Regions from separate parts of the Cellulophaga algicola DSM 14237 genome, predicted to be linked through region 1. Evidence: riboswitches for the same ligand, from Rfam matches in the RefSeq annotation. Region 1 holds a riboswitch; the other holds the start of a gene.
The links. A riboswitch is a leader RNA that binds a small molecule or an ion and turns the genes downstream of it on or off. The one in region 1 is predicted to bind thiamine pyrophosphate.
Positions count from the first base shown of each region.

Region 2: it holds a riboswitch for thiamine pyrophosphate, as region 1 does, so the genes downstream of both, thiD (bifunctional hydroxymethylpyrimidine kinase/phosphomethylpyrimidine kinase) here and thiS (sulfur carrier protein ThiS) in region 1, are expected to answer to the same signal.

Region 1 covers NC_014934.1:3,083,752-3,087,173, forward strand. Annotated here, with positions in the region: gene recQ (DNA helicase RecQ) at 1-1,451, shown strand, start outside; TPP riboswitch at 1,607-1,702, shown strand; gene thiS (sulfur carrier protein ThiS) at 1,821-2,024, shown strand; gene thiC (phosphomethylpyrimidine synthase ThiC) at 2,087-3,422, shown strand, end outside.
Region 2 covers NC_014934.1:1,409,339-1,412,760, reverse strand. Annotated here, with positions in the region: gene CELAL_RS06050 (SulP family inorganic anion transporter) at 1-1,238, shown strand, start outside; gene thiD (bifunctional hydroxymethylpyrimidine kinase/phosphomethylpyrimidine kinase) at 1,245-2,057, opposite strand; TPP riboswitch at 2,115-2,207, opposite strand; gene CELAL_RS06040 (c-type cytochrome) at 2,225-2,704, opposite strand; gene CELAL_RS06035 (YheT family hydrolase) at 2,754-3,422, opposite strand, start outside.

The DNA.
Region 1 (3,422 bases):
AGTTAGCTCAAATACTACAAGTAAATGGCGTAAGTGCGGTACCATATCACGCTGGTTTTGATACTAAAACACGATCAAAATATCAAGATATGTTCTTGATGGAGGGTGTAGATGTTGTGGTGGCAACCATTGCTTTCGGTATGGGGATAGATAAACCAGATGTTAGGTTTGTTATTCACCATGATATTCCTAAAAGTATAGAAAGTTATTACCAGGAAACGGGTAGAGCAGGTAGAGATGGTGGTGAAGGTCATTGCTTGGCTTTTTATTCTTATAAAGATATTGAGAAGTTAGAAAAATTTATGTCTGGAAAACCTGTTGCCGAACAGGAGATTGGTAATGCATTGTTACAAGAAATGGTAGCTTATGCAGAAACTTCTATGTCTAGGAGAAAGTTTATTCTGCATTATTTTGGGGAACATTTTGATGATGTGACAGGAGATGGAGCTCTAATGGATGACAATACAAAAAATCCGAAACAGAAAGAAGAAGCTAAAGATGATTTGGTTAAAGTGATTCAAGTGGTACAGGGTACCATGGAAAAATTTAAATCTAAAGAAATCGTAAAAGTACTTACAGGAAAAGTAAATGCTATTATCGCTTCACATAAGACAGATGAAAAACCATTTTTTGGTATAGGAGACGATAGAGACAAAGAACATTGGATGGCATTAGTGCGCCAAGGTTTGGTAGCTGGGTATTTGCGTAAAGAAATTGAGCAATACGGAATACTACATGTGACACCTAAAGGGGCAGAATTTGCAAAAAATCCAGTTTCTTTTATGATGACGAAGGATCATGTGTACAATCAAGCAGCAGATGATGCTATTGTTAGTGCCGCAAAAAGTAGTGGTGGCGTAACAGATGAAGCTTTGCTTAAAGTGTTAAAAGATCTTAGAAAGAAGCAAGGTCAGAAATTAGAAGTCCCTCCTTTTGTTATTTTCCAAGATCCATCTTTACAAGATATGGCGCTAAAGTATCCTATAACTTTAGAAGAACTTGTAAATATTCATGGAGTAGGAGAAGGTAAAGCAAAAAAATACGGAAAGCCTTTTGTAGATTTTATTAAAAAATATGTCGAGGAGAATGATATTACTCGCCCTGATGATTTAATCGTTAAGAGTACAGGAGCCAATTCTGCTTTAAAATTGTATATCATCCAGAATGTAGATCGTAAACTACCTTTAGATGATATTGCTTCGGCAAAAGGAATCGCTATTCCTGAGTTGATAAAAGAGATGGAACAAATTGTGTATAGTGGTACCAAACTAAATATTACCTATTGGGTAGATGATGTACTAGATGAAGATCAGCAAGAAGAACTGCATGACTACTTTTTAGAAGCAGATTCTGATAACATAGATTTAGCCTTAAAAGAGTTTGATGGCGATTATGAAGATGAGGATCTTAGATTGTATCGCATCAAATTTATTAGTGAAGTAGCCAATTAAGCATTCATTTTATACTTAAAATTTTAAATAACACTCCTATTTTTTAGGAGTGTTATTTTTTTATAGGCATATTGCTAAAATGTTAATTCTTATTAATTATAGATTAAATCTTCTATTTAAGCTTTTAGTTCCATTGTTTTTTTATAGTTTTACGGAGTAAACTTTAGGGGTGTTCCTATTTTTGGAACTGAGACATACCCTTTGAACCTGATGCGGTTAGTACCGCCGAAGGGAAAAGTTGAAAAACACCTTGAAATGGGTGTTTGCAACCTTTTCATAATTGTGCGCTTTGTTCTTAAAAGCGTATCATATTTTCAAAGAATATTCTCTGCTTTTAAATTTTACAGCATATTTAAAAATATCCTGTACATGATTTCTATTGTTGTAAACGAAAAAAGAATGGGCATCGAAGAAAATTCGAATGTTATTCACCTTCTTAATCACCTCAAAGCCACTCAAGATGGTATTGCTGTTGCTATTAATAGCATGGTTATTTCTAAAGATTTCTGGAAGTATGAAATTCTTTTCGAGAATGACGTAGTTCTAATTATCAAGGCTACACAAGGCGGATAATCTGCAAAACTACACACTAGATTCTATTACCTATATAACGAAGACCTAAATTCTCACACTTTATGAAAAGCAAAGACACCGCACCAAAAAACGAAAAGCTAACGACACAACCTTTTCCAAATTCAAAAAAGATTTATGTAGCAGGTAAATTGCATCCACAATTAAAAGTGGCCATGCGAGAAATTGCACTGAGTGATACTAAAGATTCTCTTACAGGCAAGCTTACACCAAATGAATCTGTTACAGTTTATGATACTTCTGGCCCTTATACCGATCCAGATAAATCTATAAATGTACATCAAGGTATTGAAAGAATCCGTGAGCAATGGATTTTAGACCGTGGAGATGTACAGCAATTAAATAGCTTTACTTCTGAGTATTGTAACCAACGGCTAAATGACAAAAGCCTAGATCATATGCGTTTTTCACTTTTAAAGAAGCCAATGCGTGCTCAGGATGGTAAAAATGTTACCCAATTACACTACGCAAAAAAGGGAATTATTACTCCAGAGATGGAATATATTGCTATTCGTGAGAACCAACGTATGGAGGAAATGACGGAGATAGCAAAACAACATAAAGGAGAACATTTTGGAGCATCTATACCTAATAAAATTACAGCAGAATTTGTTCGTGAAGAAGTCGCTAGAGGTAGAGCCGTAATCCCTTCAAATATTAACCATCCAGAAGCAGAGCCCATGATATTAGGGCGTAACTTCTTGGTAAAAATAAATGCCAATATTGGTAATTCTGCCGTAACCTCTTCCATTGAGGAAGAAGTAGAGAAAGCCGTTTGGGCATGCCGTTGGGGAGCAGATAATATTATGGACTTATCTACGGGTCAAAATATACACGAAACTCGGGAATGGATTATCCGTAATTCTCCAGTACCTGTAGGAACGGTGCCTATTTATCAAGCATTAGAAAAAGTAAACGGAGTAGCGGAAGACCTTACATGGGAAATTTTTAGAGATACACTTATAGAGCAGGCAGAGCAAGGAGTAGATTATTTTACCATTCATGCGGGTGTTCTTTTACGCTATGTGCCCATGACTGCTAAACGTGTTACAGGAATTGTTTCTCGTGGTGGGTCTATTATGGCAAAATGGTGTTTAGCGCATCATAAAGAAAGTTTCTTGTATACACATTTCGAAGATATTTGCGAAATACTAAAACAATATGATGTAGCTTTTTCTTTAGGAGATGGTTTACGTCCTGGTTCTATTGCCGATGCTAATGATGAGGCGCAGTTTGCGGAACTAGAAACATTGGGAGAACTAACTAAAATTGCACGTAAGCACGAAGTACAATGTTTTATAGAAGGTCCTGGTCACGTGCCAATGCATATGATTAAAGAAAATATGGAGAAACAAATAGAACTTTGTGATGAAGCTCCTT
Region 2 (3,422 bases), 1.7 Mb from region 1:
TGATGGGATTTGTAAACGGTTTAGCTATCGTAATTTTTATGGCACAAGTTAAAATGTTTAGTCATAAAGTGCCCAATACAGATCCTGATGCTGTAGAGAAATATATGAGTGTTTTTATGTATGGTCCTGAATTATATCTAATGATTGGTTTGGTTCTTTTTACGATGGCTATCATTCATTTTTTACCCAAGTTAACTAAAAAGATTCCTGCAGCTTTAACGGCTATATTGATAACCACATTTGGTGCCATACTTTTAGATTTGGATGTAACTACAGTAGGTTCTTATATTAGAGAAGGTGGCGGAGAAGGTTTGAGTGGTGAGTTTCCAACCCCAAATAAAGAACTGTGGCAATTTTTGCCTTTCAATTTAGATACCTTAATGTTTATTCTGCCTTATGCTTTCTTAGCAGCCAGTGTTGGTTTGATTGAAAGTTTAATGACCTTAAATTTGGTCGATGAATTAACAGATAGTCGCGGTAGAGGTAATAAAGAGTGTGTTGCACAAGGTGTGGGTAACATTACTAGTGGTTTATTAGGAGGTACTGGAGGCTGTGGTATGATAGGCCAAACGGTAATTAATATTAATGCAAATGGAAGAGGAAGATTGTCTGGGATTGTAATGGCAGTGACCCTACTTTCTTTTATTTTATTTGCAGACACCTATATTGAACAAGTTCCAATAGCAGCTTTGATAGGAGTAATGTTCATGATGGTTATAGAAACTTTTGCTTGGTCTAGTTTTAGAATCTTGAAGAAGATTCCTAAATCAGATGCTTTTGTTTTAATTGCAGTATCTGCCATAACTGTATTTTTTGATTTAGCAATAGCCGTATTCATTGGTGTTATTATATCTGCCCTTGCTTTCTCTTGGGAAAATGCAAAGCGAATTCGTGCTAGAAAAAGTACAGATGATAATGGTATAAAAACCTATGAAATATTTGGTCCGTTGTTCTTTGGATCCACCACTGGGTTTACCGAAAAATTTGATGTAGCTAATGACCCTGAAGAGGTGGTTATAGATTTTAAAGACAGTCGTATTGCAGATATGTCTGGTATTGAAGCTATCAGTAAGCTATCAGAACGTTATAAAAATGCTGGCAAGAAATTACACTTAAAACATTTGAGTAAGGATTGCATTAAATTGTTAGCTATAGCAGATGATATTGTAGATGTGAATGTTTTAGAAGATCCTAAATATAAAGTAGTTGCAGATGGTTTTAATTATGATGATGAATAATAGCGACTACCAGAATTCATAAAAATGATGTAGCGGGCCATGACCTTTTCCAAGGGTGTGGCCCGCACTTTTTATAATAGCATGTTCTAAATATTTTTTACCTTTTTTTACGGCGTCTTCTAATGAATTTCCATGTGCTAAAAAAGCAGCAATCGCAGATGAAAGTGTGCAACCAGTGCCATGGGTGTTTTTAGAATCTACTTTTTTTGAGGCTAATTCTACTAGGCTGTCATTTTCAATGTTATAAAGCACATCTGTTAATATCTCTAAGTTTAAATGGCCGGCTTTTAATAAAATTGAGGTATGGTAGCGTTTGCCAAGTTCTTGAGCTAATTCTTTTAAATCTGATTTTTTAGTTATTTTTTTATCGAGTAGTAACTCGCATTCGGGAATATTTGGGGTAATTAATCGAGCTAAAGGAAAGAGCTCTTTTTTTAGACTAGTAATTGCATCAGTATGTAATAAAGAATCTCCAGAGCTTGCAACCATTACGGGGTCTATAACAATATTTTGTACGTGGTATTTTTTTAAACAGTGTGCTACAGTTTGTATTGTATTACTATTGTGAAGCATCCCGATTTTAACAGCATCCGTTCCAATATCATCAAGGATAGCTTCAATTTGTTTTTTTAGATGTAATGTGGGAATTGGGTGAATATCAAAAACACCAAGAGTGTTTTGTGCAGTGAGTGCCGTAATTGCAGAGGTGCCATAAGCACCACAAGCACTAATTGTTTTTAAATCTGCTTGTATGCCTGCTCCAGCTCCAGAGTCGCTACCAGCAATAGCCAATACGGTTTTAATTTTTTTTACAGTCATTTTGCGCTAAACTAAAGTCACAAAAGGAGCGGCTGCATAAATAACAGATGTGTTGTTATTAAGCAATACTCGTTTCCCTTCGTTGCAATTAAACAAATCAGGTTCAAAGGGTAATTTCTCAGCCCATGAAGAGCACCCCTAACGAACACGTAAAGCTACATGTATTATTATAAAGTTCTTAGATACTCTGCAATAGCTCTAGTATCTTCTTCAGATAGTTTACTGTCAAGCATTATAGCGTTGTTGTATTCTTTAAGCAATGCTTTTGCAATAGGGTCTTCTTTGATCATTTGCGTTGGGTTAATGATCATATTCATTACCCATGATGGATTTCTTCTTTCGTAAACACCAGATAAAGCAGGGCCTATTAAGCGTTGATTAGGCATATGACATGCAACACAAATTCCACCATATTTAGCTTCGCCTTTTGCAGCTAATTCAGTATCAATGTCTGCAGAGAATGAAATATTTTTAAAGGGACCTATGCCTTCATTATCCATGTCTACAGGAACTTCTGCGCTAGTAGCTTCTACTTTCTTTTCTGTTTTGGCACGGTTCATTTCGAAACCATCTTTTTTTTCTTCCTTTTTTTCGCCACAACTAGCTAAAAGTATTGATAATGCTAAAACGCCTACTATTTTTTTCATTTCTAAACAGAGTTAATTAAAGTACTAAGATAAGTATTCTAACTATTTATTAGAGTTCATTCAAGAAATTTAAACATCTTTTTTCAGTATAGGTGGTATTTTTTACGCCGTAAAAGCCCACATGGCCTCCAAAATTTGGGGTTTCTAAAAAAAGATTTTTATTTTCTTCTGCTTCGGTGTAAGGGTAGCATTCAGGTCCTAAGAAAGAATCGTTCTTGCTATTTATAATAAGTGTTGGAATTTTAATATTTGGTAAAAATGGCAGGCAACTAGATTTGGTGTAGTAATCTATAGCATCTGTAAAACCATGTGCTCTACTCGTATAAATATCATCTAAATCTTTTAATGTCTTAATGCTAGCAATATCTTTATCGGAAATTTCATTAGGGAAAAGTTCTTGCTTTACACGCAGCTTTTCTACCAAATGTTTTTTAAATCGTGCCGCATAGAGCCTATTTTTAGGTAGTAATAGTTGCTTTAAGGAGCTGTATAAATCACAGGGAACAGAAACAGCTACAGCCCCTTTAACGGCTTTAGGGATTTCGCGTTTTTCACCTAAATATTTTAAGGCTAAATTACCGCCAAGGCTAAAGCCTTTAATATAAATTTCATCATATGATTTGTTGGTTAAGATATGCTGAATTACCGCATCTAAATCTTCCGTAGCTCCAGAGTGGTACGACCTGAATAAAAGATTTGGCGCTCCGCTACAACTCCT